2 regions of the Oikeobacillus pervagus genome follow, and region 1 is predicted to be linked to the other one. Evidence: a T-box and tRNA genes for the amino acid it is inferred to sense, from the RefSeq annotation. Region 1 holds a T-box; the other holds one or more tRNA genes.
The links. A T-box is a leader RNA that pairs with one kind of tRNA and senses whether it is charged. The one in region 1 lies ahead of ileS (isoleucine--tRNA ligase), so its partner is inferred to be a tRNA-Ile.

Region 1 (7,870 bases):
AAAGATTTTTCAAGACCCTTTAATGATTTTTAAAGGGTCTTTATCTTGTTTTCATGCATATATTTAGGTAATAAGTTTACATGGGAAAGCGGGGAATACGGATGGTTCGCATTTCTGAATTTCAAGTGAAAGATGTTGTTAGTGTTTCCGATGGTCGGAAATTAGGAAATATATCCGATATTGAAATCGACCTTGATACAGGTCGGATCGTCGCAATCGTAATTAGTTCTGGAGGTAAGTTATTAGGCTTTTTTGGAAAAGAAGAGGATACCGTCATTCCTTGGAACCAAATTGTGAAAATTGGCGAAGATGTTATACTTGTTCGCTATAAGGATTCATATTATACTCAAGCCAAACTAGAACAACCTAAAGCATGAAAATAAAGTGACTCTTATTGTGTCATTATGGTAAACTAAAGAAAAAATGGTCGGGAGAATTGTCAAATGATGGAGCCGTTTCAATTAGTAAATGAAAGCTATTATTTGATCAAAGATTGGCAAATAAAAGATCCCTCACTTGTTGCAGGTTTCACCACAAGATTTGGGGGTGTCAGTGGAAAGCCGTTTGATGAATTGAATATGGGATTTCATGTAGGGGATCAAGTAGAAGACGTTCGTATAAATCGAAAGCGGTTGGCCAATTCGATTTCATTCCCTATTGACGAATGGATTGGGGCAGAGCAAACCCACAAACATCATATTCAATATGTAACATCGCTACATAAGGGGAGGGGCGCTCTTCAGTACGAAGACAGTTTACTTGATACGGATGGATTATATACAGATGAGTCGAATCTTTTCTTAACGTTATGCTATGCTGATTGTGTCCCTATTTATTTTCTTTCATTTGAGAAGAAGAAAATAGGAATCGTCCATGCCGGATGGAAAGGGACCGTACTCGGAATTGCAGCTGAATTAGTGAAAATATGGAAAAATCTAGGAATTCATGAAGATGAAATCCATGTTGTGATTGGCCCCTCCATTTGTGGTAATTGTTATATTGTAGATGACAGGGTGATCAACCAGGTGAAGAAGCGGCTATCTCCTAGCCAGGAGTTGCCATTTACCATGAAAGAGACGGGTCAATATTATTTAGATTTGAAGCGAATGAATGAATTGATCCTGAGGGAAGCAGGAATACCGAAACTTCAAATTCGAACGTCAAAGCTTTGCACGAGTTGTGATCATCGGTTTTTTTCCCATCGGAGGGATCATGGAAAAACAGGTAGAATGATCGGGTTTATCGGTTGGAAGGAGAATGGAAATGGTGGAAAAGGTAGTAAATAATTTAGAGATGATTCGGAAAAACATTGCGGATACGTGCCAACGCATCAATCGAGATCCTGCAGAAATTCAAATTATTGCTGTAACGAAATATGTATCAACAGAGCGAGCCATGGAAGCGTTAGATGCTGGAGTTTCTCACCTTGGTGAAAACCGTGATGATGGATTAATACATAAATATGAAATCCTAGGAGACAAGCCTACATGGCATTTTATCGGTACATTGCAAACAAGAAAAGTGAAGAATATCATCGATAAAGTATCATATATTCATTCCTTGGATCGGCTCTCTCTTGCTAAGGAGATCCATAAAAGAGCGGACAAGCCTATCTCTTGTTTTGTACAAGTGAATGTATCTGGGGAACAGTCGAAACATGGATTAGGGGAAGAAAGCGTAAAGGAATTTATTCTTCAATTAGAGGAGTTATCCCATATTCGAGTCGTTGGACTTATGACGATGGCACCTTTAACCGAAGATGAGCAAATCATCCGGTCCTGCTTTCGCAAATTAAAACAGCTGCAGCAGGAAATACAAAGTTTGAATTTGGAATATGCCCCATGTACAGAACTTTCAATGGGGATGAGCAATGACTATTTAATTGCAATCGAAGAAGGGGCTACATTTGTAAGAATTGGTACAGCACTTGTAGGCGAGTAAAAAATATAGACGGTTTTAGGATGAATCTCGAAACTATGTTTAAAAAGAGGACTGACTAGTCACTTTTTAGCTATTCGGATCCGCATAATGCTATAGTAATGGGAGGAATAATCGATGGGAATTAAATCGAAATTTAAAACGTTTTTCTTTTTAGATGAAGAAGATGAAGACGTTAAAGAAGATGGCGATCTAGATGAACATACAACATCGTCCAATCAAGTAAAACAGCAGCCTGTTAAACAAAATGTTGTGAGCTTGCAAAGTGTCCAGAAATCCTCTAAAGTTATTTTGATAGAGCCAAGAGTCTATGCGGAGGCGCAAGAGATTGCAGACCATCTAAAAAACCGTAAAGCGGTTGTGGTCAATTTACAACGGATCCAACATGATCAAGCCAAAAGAATTGTGGATTTCCTAAGTGGCACAGTCTACGCAATTGGTGGAGATATTCAACAGCTTGGCCCAAAAATATTTTTATGCACACCAGATAATGTCGAAGTCTCCGGTAATATTTCCCAGATGATGGAAGGCGATGAAATTGAAAATACAAGGTGGTAATAAGTAGAATGATTATTGTGATTCAGGGTATCGCGTTCCTTATTGAAATTTATTCATGGGCGCTCATTATTTATATTTTAATGTCATGGTTTCCAGGGGCTAGGGAAAATGCATTTGGCCGATTTTTAAGTTCTATTTGTGAGCCTTTTTTAGAACCTTTTAGGAAAATCATTCCTCCACTTGGCATGATTGATATTTCCCCAATTGTTGCCTTTATTGTGTTGAACCTAGCCAAAAAAGGGGTACAACAACTATATTTTTGGTTTTAATGAAAAGGACATTCCTCCATCCAAAAGTTCATGTATTCCGCTTTTATACAAAAAATCAAAAGACATGAAAGGAAGCGAACGGTTGGGAACCGGCTTCCTTTTTTCATAAAATAAAACTAGCCGTACGTCACAGGCAGGTGGCAGAAAAAAGGTATAACTGTAATTTGGAGAGAGAACAATGACTATTTATCAACATTTTCGCCCAGAAGAACACGAATTTATTGACAAGGTTTTAGGTTGGAAACAGATAGTGGAATCTCAATATGCCCCTAAGCTCACTGATTTTCTTGACCCGAGAGAACAGAAGATTGTTCAGTCAATCGTCGGAAATCACGGAGAGATATCGGTTTCTTTTTTTGGTGGTACTGAGCAAGCAGAGAGGAAGCGAGCCCTAATTTTTCCTGAATATTTTTCCCCAGAAGAAGGCGATTTTAATCTAATATTGTTTGAGGTTACATATCCAAAAAAGTTTATTGTCCTCGAGCATCGAAATGTACTTGGAAGTCTTATGGGATTGGGGTTACGACGTGAAAAATACGGAGACATATTGGCGGATGGAGATTGTTTCCAATTCTTCGTTACAAATGAAATCAAAGATTATGTGAAAATGAATCTAGATCAAATTGGGAGAGCCTCTATAACATTAGAGGAAAAGCCACTACATGAAGCTGTTCAGACAAAGGAGATATGGAGGGAACGTATGATTACAACAAGTTCTTTACGATTGGATACCATTCTTTCCTCCTTTACCCATCAATCAAGACAAAAAGTACAAAACCAAATTAAGTCAGGGCTTGTAAAAGTAAATTGGACGACTGTAGAAGAGACTTCATTTGAATGTGATGAAGGCGATGTCATTTCAGTAAGAGGAATTGGAAGAAGTAGGATTATGTCAGTTAATGGGAAGACTAAAAAAGAAAAATGGCGAATAACTATAGGAACAATGAATTAATTTCTAAAAATTGCAGGAATTCCCCCACAATTCGTCGAAAAACCATTATAATATACATTAGAGTTTTGCTTGGAGGTGGCTAAATGCCTTTAACGCCGTTAGACATACATAACAAAGAATTTAGTCGGGGTTTTCGCGGTTATGATGAAGATGAGGTAAATGAGTTTTTAAATCAAGTGATTAAAGATTATGAACTTATTATTCGTGAAAAAAAGGAATTGGAAGAAAGACTAGAATCATTAAACGATAGACTAGGTCATTTCACCAATATTGAAGAAACCTTAAATAAGTCCATTTTAGTTGCACAAGAAGCTGCTGAAGAAGTAAAAAGTAATGCTCATAAAGAAGCAAAGTTAATTATTAAGGAAGCTGAGAAGAACTCAGACCGCATTATCAATGAAGCGCTATCGAAAGCTCGCAGAATTGCGATTGAGATTGAAGATTTGAAAAAGCAGTCCAAAGTATTTCGTACCCGTTTTAAAATGTTAATTGAAGCCCAGTTAGATTTATTAAATAATGATGATTGGGATCATTTAATGGAATTTGAAGTGGATGCAACGGAGCTAACCAGTTTGCAAGAAGAAGAACGTTAATCTTGACGAATCATGATTTCATTTTTTATAATGAGAAATTAAGAGCTGAATTTAAAGAGTATACGATGATAGGGAGAGTACATTCCTTAAGCTTATAATTGTCATACAACAGCGAACTAGGGAAGGTGGAAGCCTAGTATAAGCCGGGAAATGGAAAATCACCCTTGAGTACTTGATTCGAACGTATGATGACTAGTAGATGATAGCGACGCATTCACGTTAAGAATGTTAAGTGGGTAAACAAGATATGTTTACCAATTTGGGTGGTACCGCGGGTAAGCCTTCTCGTCCCTTTATAGGGATTGGAAGGCTTTTTTTATTGTTTTAAATAAACCTATTTTCTATCATCGTGTTTTTGAATAAGGAAAATGGTTGAATCAGTTTATTTTTGGAAACATATGTATTAGGAACCTATTAGAGGAGGTTATGAGGATGGAGTTTAAAGATACTTTATTAATGCCAAAAACGAAATTCCCAATGCGTGGGAATCTTCCGAAACGTGAGCCGGAAATTCAAGAAAAATGGGAAGAAATGAAGATTTATGAAAAGGTACAACAACGGACAAAAGGACGTCCCCTTTTTGTATTACATGATGGCCCCCCTTATGCTAATGGAGACATCCATATGGGGCACGCGCTTAATAAAATTTTAAAAGATTTTATTGTTCGCTACAAATCAATGAGTGGTTTTCACGCACCATATGTTCCGGGGTGGGACACTCACGGACTTCCAATTGAGCAAGCTTTAACAAATAAAGGGGTCAAACGAAAAGAAATGACCGTTGCGGAATTCCGCAAACTTTGTGAAAAATATGCTTATGAACAAATCAATAATCAAAGGGAACAGTTTAAACGATTGGGAGTACGTGGAGACTGGGAAAACCCATACATTACATTAAAACCTGCTTTTGAAGCACAACAAATTAAAGTGTTTGGGGAAATGGCGAAGAAGGGCTATATCTATAAAGGAAAAAAACCAGTATATTGGTCTCCTTCTAGTGAATCTGCTCTTGCTGAAGCTGAAATTGAGTATAAAGATAAACGCTCACCATCTATCTATGTTGCGTTCGACGTAAAAGATGGAAAAGGCGTGTTAGAAGAGGGCACGAAAATCATTATTTGGACGACAACTCCTTGGACAATTCCAGCTAACCTAGGGATTTCTGTACATCCTAACTTAACTTATGTGGTCGCAAGCGTGAATGAAGAAAAGTTTGTCATTGTTGAAGATTTACTTGAAGAGGTTAAGAAGGAGTTGGAATGGGAAGATCTACAAGTAACGAAAAAGGTTAAAGGATCTGAGTTGGAGTATGTCGTGGCGAAACACCCGATATATGACCGTGATTCATTAGTAATGCTAGGGGAACATGTCACAACTGATTCTGGTACTGGTTGCGTACATACGGCACCAGGACACGGGGAAGATGACTTTCTTATTGGAAAGAAATATGGTCTTGATGTGCTTTGTCCTGTCGATGATAAAGGTCATATGACAGCAGAAGCTCCTGGGTTTGAAGGATTGTTTTATGATGCAGCGAATAAACCTGTGACAGAAAAACTGGAAGAAGTGGGAGCCTTATTAAAATTAACATTCATTACTCACTCCTATCCACATGATTGGCGGACGAAGAAACCTGTTATTTACCGTGCAACTGCCCAATGGTTTACTTCGATTGAAAAATTCCGCGATGAATTATTACAAGCGGTGAAAGAAACGAAATGGGTACCAGCATGGGGAGAAACAAGATTATTCAACATGGTACGGGATCGTGGAGATTGGTGTATTTCTCGTCAACGTGCGTGGGGAGTTCCAATTCCAGTGTTCTATGCGGAAAATGGGGAAGCCATTATTACAGACGAAACGGTCCAACATATTTCTGATTTGTTCCGTGAATTCGGTTCAAATGTATGGTTTGAAAGAGAAGCGAAGGATTTATTACCAGAAGGATTTACTCATCCAGGAAGCCCGAATGGCGAATTTACAAAAGAGATGGACATTATGGATGTGTGGTTTGATTCAGGTTCTTCTCATCAAGCTGTCCTAGTTGAACGTGAAGAGCTCCAACGTCCAGCTGATTTATATTTAGAAGGTTCAGATCAATACCGTGGATGGTTTAATTCCTCTTTATCAACGGCTGTTGCGGTTACAGGGAAAGCTCCATATAAAGGAGTATTAAGCCATGGATTTGCACTTGATGGGGAAGGCCGCAAGATGAGTAAATCATTAGGAAATGTCGTTGTACCAGCTAAAGTGATGAATCAATTAGGGGCAGATATTCTACGTCTATGGGTGGCTTCTGTTGATTATCAAGCAGATGTGCGGGTTTCTGATGCGATTTTAAAACAGGTTGCTGAAGTATATAGAAAAATTCGTAATACATTCCGCTTCTTACTCGGAAACCTTGCTGATTTTGATCCGAAAGAAAATGCTGTAGCATATGAAGAACTTCGCGAAGTGGATCAATTCATGTTAGTGAAATTAAATCATTTGATTAAAGAAGTTCATCATTCATATGAACATTTTGAGTATGCTGCCATCTATCATGCGATCAATAATTTCTGTACAGTCGATTTAAGTTCTTTCTATTTAGATTTTGCCAAAGATATTCTTTATATTGAACCTGTTAATCATGAAGATCGTCGAGCGATTCAAACCGTTTTATATGAATGCTTAGTATCTTTAGCGAAATTATTGTCACCAATTCTTTCTCACACGACTGATGAAGTATGGCAATTCATCCCGGGTGTTCAAGAAGAAAGTGTTCAGCTAACAGATATGCCGACATATAAGGAATTACCAAATGCTCAACAACTAGAAGAAAAATGGAATCAATTTTTGGCATTGCGGGATGATGTTCTAAAGGCACTTGAAGAAGCTAGAAATAACAAAGTCATCGGAAAATCCTTAAACGCAAAAGTCATCTTATATGTGAATGAGGAAATGAAGTCTCTTCTTGACTCCATTAAAGAAGATTTGAAACAATTATTTATCGTTTCGAACTTAGAAGTGGCTGGAGATTTAGAAGTTGCACCGAAAGAAGCCTTAGCGTTAGAACATGCGTCTATCGTGATTGAAAAGGCAGAAGGTGAAACATGTGAGCGTTGTTGGATTGTAACACCAGATGTCGGTCAGAATGAAAATCATCCAACTTTATGTCCTCGTTGTGCTGAAGTAATCGAGACGCATTATACTTGCCAATAATCTAGCTTATTTGAAAACAGCTTTGAATAAAGATTTTGTTAAAAAGAATCAGTAATTAAAAAAAGAAGCTTTGGATAATATTATCCAAAGCTTCTTTTTCTTTCATCGTAAGTCCTCTCTATTCTTAGGGATAATAATGATATGGAGGGATGATGATGGAACAAAAATTCGAACAGATTTACAATCAGTTGCAAGAAATGTATGAAGAACTATCAGATGTCACCTCAAATCGGGAAGAAATTCAAGTATATATTGACCAAGAAAAATTAGATATTAAAAGGGCACTTCAAAAAATAAAAAATGGGCATTATGGTTTTTGTGAAAATAGCGGTCAACCAATTCCATATGAATGGGTAGAA
Region 2 (7,870 bases), on a different contig from region 1:
CCGTTGGTCAAGCGGTTAAGACACCGCCCTTTCACGGCGGTAACACGGGTTCGAATCCCGTACGGGTCATTTGTGAAGATTTTAGCTGTAAACACCTATTTTCCACAAAGGAATGAATGGGTTAATTCAGCAGACTTCATAGTAATGAAAAATGGCGGTGTAGCTCAGCTGGCTAGAGCGTACGGTTCATACCCGTGAGGTCGTGGGTTCGATTCCCTCCACCGCTATAATAGTATAGATTTCGCAGTGGACCCTTAGCTCAGCTGGTTAGAGCAGACGGCTCATAACCGTCCGGTCGTAGGTTCGAGTCCTACAGGGTCCATGTGTACGGAGGAATACCCAAGTCTGGCTGAAGGGATCGGTCTTGAAAACCGACAGGCGGGTTAAACCGCGCGGGGGTTCGAATCCCTCTTCCTCCGCCATTAGCTATTATATGATTTTATCATCGAGGTCGAGTAAGCAGTTTATTCTATGGTTCTGATTACATTAGACTTTCCAAAGTTAGGACAAGCTTTCGGTGATGAAAAATTAGTTTATCGAATTATTATACTTTAATCGTCGCGGGGTGGAGCAGTTCGGTAGCTCGTCGGGCTCATAACCCGAAGGTCGCAGGTTCAAATCCTGCCCCCGCAATTATTGGTCCGGTAGTTCAGCTGGTTAGAATGCCTGCCTGTCACGCAGGAGGTCGCGGGTTCGAGTCCCGTCCGGACCGCCACTTTTTATATTTTTACATGGAGTATGAAGGCTCAGTAGCTCAGTCGGTAGAGCAAAGGACTGAAAATCCTTGTGTCGGCGGTTCGATTCCGTCCTGAGCCATTTAAATGGAGGGGTAGCGAAGTGGCTAAACGCGGCGGACTGTAAATCCGCTCCCTATGGGTTCGGCAGTTCGAATCTGCCCCCCTCCACCATTTAGTAATCACCATTCATTTACTTGTTGTATTTAATTATGTATTTCTTATTATGGCGGTTATGGCGAAGTGGTTAACGCATCGGATTGTGGCTCCGACACTCGTGGGTTCGATTCCCACTAATCGCCCCATATCTTATTGGGCTATAGCCAAGTGGTAAGGCAACGGACTTTGACTCCGTCATTCGTAGGTTCGAATCCTGCTAGCCCAGCCATTTATACTCTTAACGTTCAATGCGGGTGTAGTTTAGTGGTAAAACTACAGCCTTCCAAGCTGTTGTCGTGGGTTCGATTCCCATCACCCGCTCCAAATAATATGGGCCTATAGCTCAGCTGGTTAGAGCGCACGCCTGATAAGCGTGAGGTCGGTGGTTCGAGTCCACTTAGGCCCACCATATCGAATTATTTATTATTCCGCAGTAGCTCAGTGGTAGAGCTATCGGCTGTTAACCGATCGGTCGTAGGTTCGAATCCTACCTGCGGAGTCATTTTACGGAAAGTACTGAAGAAATGAAGAGACTTCGTTTGGCTTCTATAACGAGATTTTGCATTTATCCCGCCTTAACGGGCAGTAAAATCTCCACCTCAAAATGATTTTGAAACAAAGAAGATAGGTGAAGGGTGAAGAACTCCCCCTGAATGAAGTTTCACATTAAAATGCGCCTTTAGCTCAGCTGGATAGAGCAACGGCCTTCTAAGCCGTGTGTCAGAGGTTCGAATCCTCTAAGGCGCGTAAACTCAAAAAACTAATCCTTAAAGTCGGGATTAGTTTTTTTATGTTAGCTTTTAGATGTGAATGATTTACACTCTGGATATTTTTGATCTGCTACAATAATAAGCCTGTTTTTAATTAGGCATAGAAAAGGGAGCGGTTTTAGAAACAATCTCCCTTATTCTATATATAAATTAATCTTCCTTATAAAACCTTTCACCTGTTTCTTTATTGTAGTAAACAACTAGTTTCTTTTTCGTTGTGGGATCAATTGATACTTCATTTGTACGGATAAATCCTGGAGGAATTTTATTTCCATGTTTATTTTTAAAACGACGGTCCCAAATAAGCCAGGACCCAATGATTAAAATGATCAGAATGAAGAGTTGTATCCCGAAATAGCCCAAAACCCATTCCATTTTTGTCTACTCACTTTCCACTGTGACAGCTGTTCCATATGCTACGATTTCACTCATATTTTGACCGATTTCTCCTGAATCGAATCGCATCATAATGATGGCATTTGCCCCCATTGCTGTGGCATTTTCCACCATTCGATCAATGGCTTGTTTTCTCGCATCTTCAAGCATTTCAGTGTATTGATTAATCTCCCCACCGACTAGGCCTTTTAATGAAGCGACAATATCTTTTCCAATGCCTCGAGCTCTTACGGTTAATCCGAAAACAGGACCTTTAATTTCAGTAATTTTGTAATTGGCAATTTTTTCAGTTGTGACGATGATCATGAGATAGTCCCCCCATTATCGTATTTATAGATTATATTACCAGTGTTGGGGAGTGAATACCATCTATTTCATGTGTTTAATTTTTGGAGTTTTTTCATCATGTAATTTACGCTTGTCAATCAAAATACTCTGCTCCAAAATATTGAAGCAAAGATTCTTAAATGATACTCTAATCAAGGTCTTGGGTAATATTTCATTCCCAAATCATAAATACTAGCAAAAAGTTGCGTGGTCTCAAAAAGGTTTACGATGAGCCATAAAGTGAGGAAAACTGTAAACCACTTTTGTTTTTCTTTTGTTAAAAGGGTAGAGAATATTCCAGCTAATAAAATAAATACAAAGTTAAAATGTGTGCTATATAAAGCGGCACTGCGCAAACCAAATTGAGCTACTCCATGTAATACAAGTGTGGCCAATAAGATAGAACCAAGTAGAAGCACAAATCGATTTCTACGTTTCTTCCAAATAGTATAAATACTAATCAATAAAATGGAAGCGACAATGAAAGATGGTAGCCATTTTACTTGTCCAGATTGGAAAAAGGCATCACGTATCGACTCATCAATTAGCGGTGGAAAAATGGCTGGGTAAAGTAAATTGGTAAAGACTTTTCCAGGTAACTCTAATAAAGAATATTTATCTGTAAATTTGCCTGTATAATCATTGAAGAAATGAAAGGCATCTAAAATGTGAGGTCCACCCCCACCGAATAGTAGAACAAAATAAAAGAGTGCACAAAAAATAAAAAGATGTTGGATTTTCTTTGACCAAGACATTTTCTCAAGTAATAATTGCGCAAAATAAAGGTATATATTTGTGATGGTCGTCCCAATTAGTAAGATTCCTGCTAAGGCACTATGAAAAGCTGATTGAGTTTTTTTGGTTTGAACTAAGAATAAAAATAATAATAGTGAAAATTGACCTAAGAAATACCGTTCAATATTCAGTGCGAAAAAGATCTGTTCCCAAGAAAGGATGAAAATGATTCCAATTAATATTTTTACTTTCAACGTAACGGCAAAGTCATTTAGTATTTTCATAACAAAAAAAGTGTTAACGGACATGAATAGCGTTTGAATCTGTGCTAGGTATAAACCATATATCGTTGGGTGGCTTTGTAATGCATCGGTCCCAAAGATTAGTTTGATAGGGAATACAAAAGGAGACAAAAAATTACGAAATAAAAAATGCCTTAAATCGGCTGCTGTTCCATAAAACCAATCTCCTTTGAAAATAATACCTGTGTCACTATCAAAGAGAATGTCGAATTTCCCTGTGTTATAAAATACATTTGTTTTTAAATAGTAGAAAATAGTTAAAGTAGTGTATAGCAAGTAGGAAATGATAGTAAACCAAATCGCTAGTTTGTTTTTCCTATAAAAATCATAAAGCATTCTAATATCCTCCATATGTAAATTTAATCTTCTCATTGTAGACAAGGGCTATTCATTTATATTAAAGTAAAATAATGGCCTACTATATATAATGTATACTTATGTTGAAGCGATTTTTTCTCTCATTTAAAATACCATAGTTGCAATATAAGGTGAAGGTGAAAAATGGAAACCGTGTATAAAAAAAAGTTTGAGACCATTAGTTTGCTGTTTATTCAACTTCGTCCAAAGCAATGGACGAAAAACTTACTTATATTTGCCGCGCCTATTTTTTCTTTGAAAATTGTTACCTTACTATCATTTATTCAATCAGTCGTCGGCTTTTTTCTCTTTTGTTTCGTTTCTGGGTGTGTCTATATCCTAAATGACTTCATGGACCGAGAAGCAGATAGTATGCATCCCATAAAGAAACATAGGCCAATGGCTTCTGGTCGGTTAAACCCGTATATGGCTATTTGCTTTGGTCTTTTTTTATTAATAGGTTCGCTCATTGGTTCATACATACTAAATCCCTTTTTTATGTTGTTATTATTAGCCTATTTTATCTTAAACTTGCTTTACTCCTTGAAACTGAAGCATGTTGTTATCATGGATATTATGATTATTGCAATGGGATTTGTCTTCCGTGCAATTGGTGGTGGAATTGTGATTCAGGTTCCATTTACCCCATGGTTTCTTCTTTGTACAATGTTAATTTCGCTATTTTTAGCCATAAGTAAAAGAAGACATGAGCTATTACTATTAAATAAGGACAAGGGGACACACCGAAAAGTATTAGAAAGTTACTCATCGCAATTGTTGGATCAATTAAATACAATTGTTGCGACATCTACCATTATTAGCTATTCATTATTTACTTTCTTTTCAGGACGGACAATTCAATTAATGTGGACGATTCCTCTTGTTATATATGGGATTTTCCGCTATCTCTATTTAATTCATATGGAGGATAAGGGGGGCTCGCCTGAGAAAGTATTATTTGAAGATCGACATATTTTAGTAACAGTTGGTTTATATGCTATTACTGTGTTTATGATCTTGTATTTTTTTGATTAATTGGATTGAAAGAGTGAACAAAATGAAAAATATTTTACTGATTTTATTCTCTGTCTTCCTTAGTTCTATGGGACAAATTGTTTTGAAATATGGAGCGGTGAAAACAGTTGATCAACCGAAATCGATGGAGATTATGAACTTTTTAAGTCCGATTAACATAACAGGTCTATTCTTATACGGACTTAGTGCGTTGGTCTGGATGGTTGTTTTAAGAAAAGTAGAATTAAGTTATGCTTATCCAATGGTGAGTGTTGGTTATGTTTTGGTCTTTGTATTTTCCTATTATTTATTTGGGGAATCATTAAGTATGAACCGGATTATAGGCATGGTATTTATTATGATAGGAATTATTTTTATTTCAAGATCGTAAAATTGCTAAAATTTTGGTTAGGTGGAGAGTATGACTATACTGTATATCATAACGCCATTTCTTGCATGGCTTATCGCAGGCACGCTAAAATTCATTATTAATTATATTCGATTTGGAAAAGAAGCACTGAGTTTAGTTGGAAATGGGGGATTTCCCAGTACCCATACAACAGTAGTAGCGAGTGAGCTTATGCTAATCGGTTTTCGCGAGGGATTTACAACCCCGTTATTTGGATTAGGGTTAACGTTTCTTTTTATTACGATTATTGATGCTAAGGGAATTAGACGTACTGTTGGAAAACATGCAGAAACTCTAAATGAACATGTTTTTAATGGTAAAAAGAAACTGAGAGAAAGACAAGGACATAATAGAGTTGAAATTATGGGAGGACTTGGACTAGGAATTCTTATTGGATATATTATGAGTGTATTAAGCTGATATGTTTAAGATTATGTTTTAATAAAAAAACCAGGTATTTCTTACAGAATACCTGGTTTTTTACTTATATCTTAATTTTAGAAGTACTTTTAATATCATAGTAGAAATAGGCGATGATCACCGCTAAATAAATACTAACAGCCGGAGCGGTATAGACATGTCCTGCAAAATTAGCAATCCCTAATCCTAGTACAATACTAGAAATAAGCATTGTGTTTTTTGGTAGAAAGACATCCGCCAAATGTTTAAGCGCCCACACAGCAGAATAAATAAATAAAAAGACTAGTGGAAAGAAATAAAGGATTGTCCCTATTGGACCAGTGGAATAAAAAATATCGAAATAATCCATTTCAATCATTTTCGCTTCTTTTTTGTAATTTCCTGCATATCCCATTCCCATTATTTTTTGTGAAACTGGGGAAGATTGATAATACTTTTTATATTTATTGAGATAAATATCTCTACTACTAAGTATAAGGCTTTCTACTTGTTTTTTGCTTTTTTCCTTTTCCTTTTTCTTTTCCTCTTTTGTTTTTGGTTGAGGATCGTCTGCTTTATCCGTATCCATTCCAATAAGTTCCATATGTGAATAGGTATTTTTATATACTGGAGTGAACGGTGTGCTGATCGCAATCACAACAATAAGGAAAAATAGAACGAGAGCATTTAACTTAAGGTTGGCAGTTGGCATTTTCTTTCTAAACATGGCGACAACTACGCTTAGTAAGCCCATGAATAATGTGATAAATAAAGCCCCTAGACCGACTTTTGTCCCTAACATAATGAGAGAAAAACCTGAAAGTAGAACTGGAATCCAATAATAAGAAGTTTGGATGTTATTTGTTCTAATGATGGCAAAATAGGTAACAATTGGCAGTATAATAGCGAGGATTGCACCTATTTCATTTCCTGCAAAGAACCATCCGGTAAAACCAATTTTTGTCCATTGGTAACTTTTTAAGCTAGTTCCTGTCAGAATGGAGATGAGCATGACTAAGCCAATGATTAATGCACTCCATACAATATTGCGCAAAAAGAATTTAAAGAGTGAATCTTTGTTGGAAAAGTATTTGTATATAAAAATAAAGTTTAACAATACAATATTAAAATAACTGATTTTGATAAAAAATTTAATTTCATCGAAAAGCGCAAAATTTGGTTTTTGAGAAAAGTTAATTCCTAAATTCCCTAATACAAAAATTCCCCAAATAACCACATAAATTGTTGCCCATTTTGCAAAAGGTACTTTCTTGTAAAATGAAGCCATAAAAAGCAAACTGGCAAGCATGTAGATCATTCTTATAACGATTCCAACAGTTGCACTAGAATGGAGTTGAACAATAGTAAAAGTAGTTAAAACATCAATGATTGGTTGTAACGAGATAAAATAAAAAAAAGCTAGTATTATTTTTTCATGGTTTTTCTTTTGTAATGGTAGCATGATTTCCTTCCTATTCTGATTTCTAAAATATTCCCTCATCAATGATTATTCCCATTCTTGATGATAGTTCCACTTTATAGAATACAATATCTTTAACAGTAGGTAAACGCTAAATTCGACCTGAATAGACATACAAGTAAAATTATACTAGAATGGTTCCTCCTTTGCCTTTATATTGTTGGAAGTTATATGTATAATAAGGACTTACTTATAACACGAAAGAGTGGAAAATTCATTATGAAGAAAAAGTATCTCCCAATAATCCTTATTATGCTGTTATCTTTTGGTTTACATTTGTTCTTTCTTGTAGAGCATCCGGGTTTTTTTGATAAGTATGGAAGTAGAGACGCAGGAGAATATGATAAAATGGCCCAACGGCTTGTATATGATGGTTATTATGGGTATAATGCCGATCAGCCTAATGCGTATGTAACTCCATCGCATCCGATTTATTTAGCCGGGAATATCCTTTTAGCTGATTTCCTCCATATTGATCATCTATTTTTAGTGAAAATTTCTAATATGATTTTAAATATGCTTGCTCTTTTTGCTCTTTATTTAACTGCAAAAATGTTATTTAAAAATGAATGGATGGCTTGCTTAACGGCCTTATTATATGGAACTTACTTAGCACCTTTACATTTTTTCCGTTCGTTATTAACGGAAAGCCCAGCGATTAACTTTTTTATCTTTTCTATTTTTTGTTATGTGTTGGCAGTGAAAAAAAATCAATGGAGATACCATGTGTTATTTGGGATCATCGCATCGATTACCTTAATGTTTCGTCCGACACCTGCACCTATTTT

Region 2: it has a tRNA-Ile gene. The T-box ahead of ileS (isoleucine--tRNA ligase) is inferred to sense a tRNA for this amino acid. The anticodon was not compared.

What each region holds. Positions count from the first base shown of each region.
Region 1 is NZ_JAUSUC010000014.1:1,137-9,006, forward strand. Features, by position in the region: gene J2S13_RS07095 (YlmC/YmxH family sporulation protein) at 102-377, shown strand; gene pgeF (peptidoglycan editing factor PgeF) at 444-1,286, shown strand; gene J2S13_RS07105 (YggS family pyridoxal phosphate-dependent enzyme) at 1,264-1,941, shown strand; gene J2S13_RS07110 (cell division protein SepF) at 2,056-2,496, shown strand; gene J2S13_RS07115 (YggT family protein) at 2,505-2,765, shown strand; gene J2S13_RS07120 (YlmH family RNA-binding protein) at 2,944-3,717, shown strand; gene J2S13_RS07125 (DivIVA domain-containing protein) at 3,801-4,310, shown strand; T-box leader at 4,367-4,606, shown strand; gene ileS (isoleucine--tRNA ligase) at 4,743-7,511, shown strand; gene J2S13_RS07135 (TraR/DksA family transcriptional regulator) at 7,667-7,870, shown strand, end outside.
Region 2 is NZ_JAUSUC010000017.1:140-8,009, forward strand. Features, by position in the region: tRNA gene J2S13_RS08140 (tRNA-Glu) at 1-69, shown strand, start outside; tRNA gene J2S13_RS08145 (tRNA-Met) at 154-227, shown strand; tRNA gene J2S13_RS08150 (tRNA-Ile) at 249-322, shown strand; tRNA gene J2S13_RS08155 (tRNA-Ser) at 330-422, shown strand; tRNA gene J2S13_RS08160 (tRNA-Met) at 560-633, shown strand; tRNA gene J2S13_RS08165 (tRNA-Asp) at 639-715, shown strand; tRNA gene J2S13_RS08170 (tRNA-Phe) at 744-816, shown strand; tRNA gene J2S13_RS08175 (tRNA-Tyr) at 824-908, shown strand; tRNA gene J2S13_RS08180 (tRNA-His) at 964-1,039, shown strand; tRNA gene J2S13_RS08185 (tRNA-Gln) at 1,048-1,122, shown strand; tRNA gene J2S13_RS08190 (tRNA-Gly) at 1,144-1,217, shown strand; tRNA gene J2S13_RS08195 (tRNA-Ile) at 1,226-1,302, shown strand; tRNA gene J2S13_RS08200 (tRNA-Asn) at 1,321-1,392, shown strand; tRNA gene J2S13_RS08205 (tRNA-Arg) at 1,567-1,640, shown strand; gene J2S13_RS08210 (hypothetical protein) at 1,814-2,038, opposite strand; gene J2S13_RS08215 (YbjQ family protein) at 2,045-2,365, opposite strand; gene J2S13_RS08220 (DUF6080 domain-containing protein) at 2,539-3,759, opposite strand; gene J2S13_RS08225 (decaprenyl-phosphate phosphoribosyltransferase) at 3,925-4,815, shown strand; gene J2S13_RS08230 (EamA family transporter) at 4,838-5,185, shown strand; gene J2S13_RS08235 (divergent PAP2 family protein) at 5,216-5,623, shown strand; gene J2S13_RS08240 (O-antigen ligase family protein) at 5,688-7,064, opposite strand; gene J2S13_RS08245 (ArnT family glycosyltransferase) at 7,431-7,870, shown strand, end outside.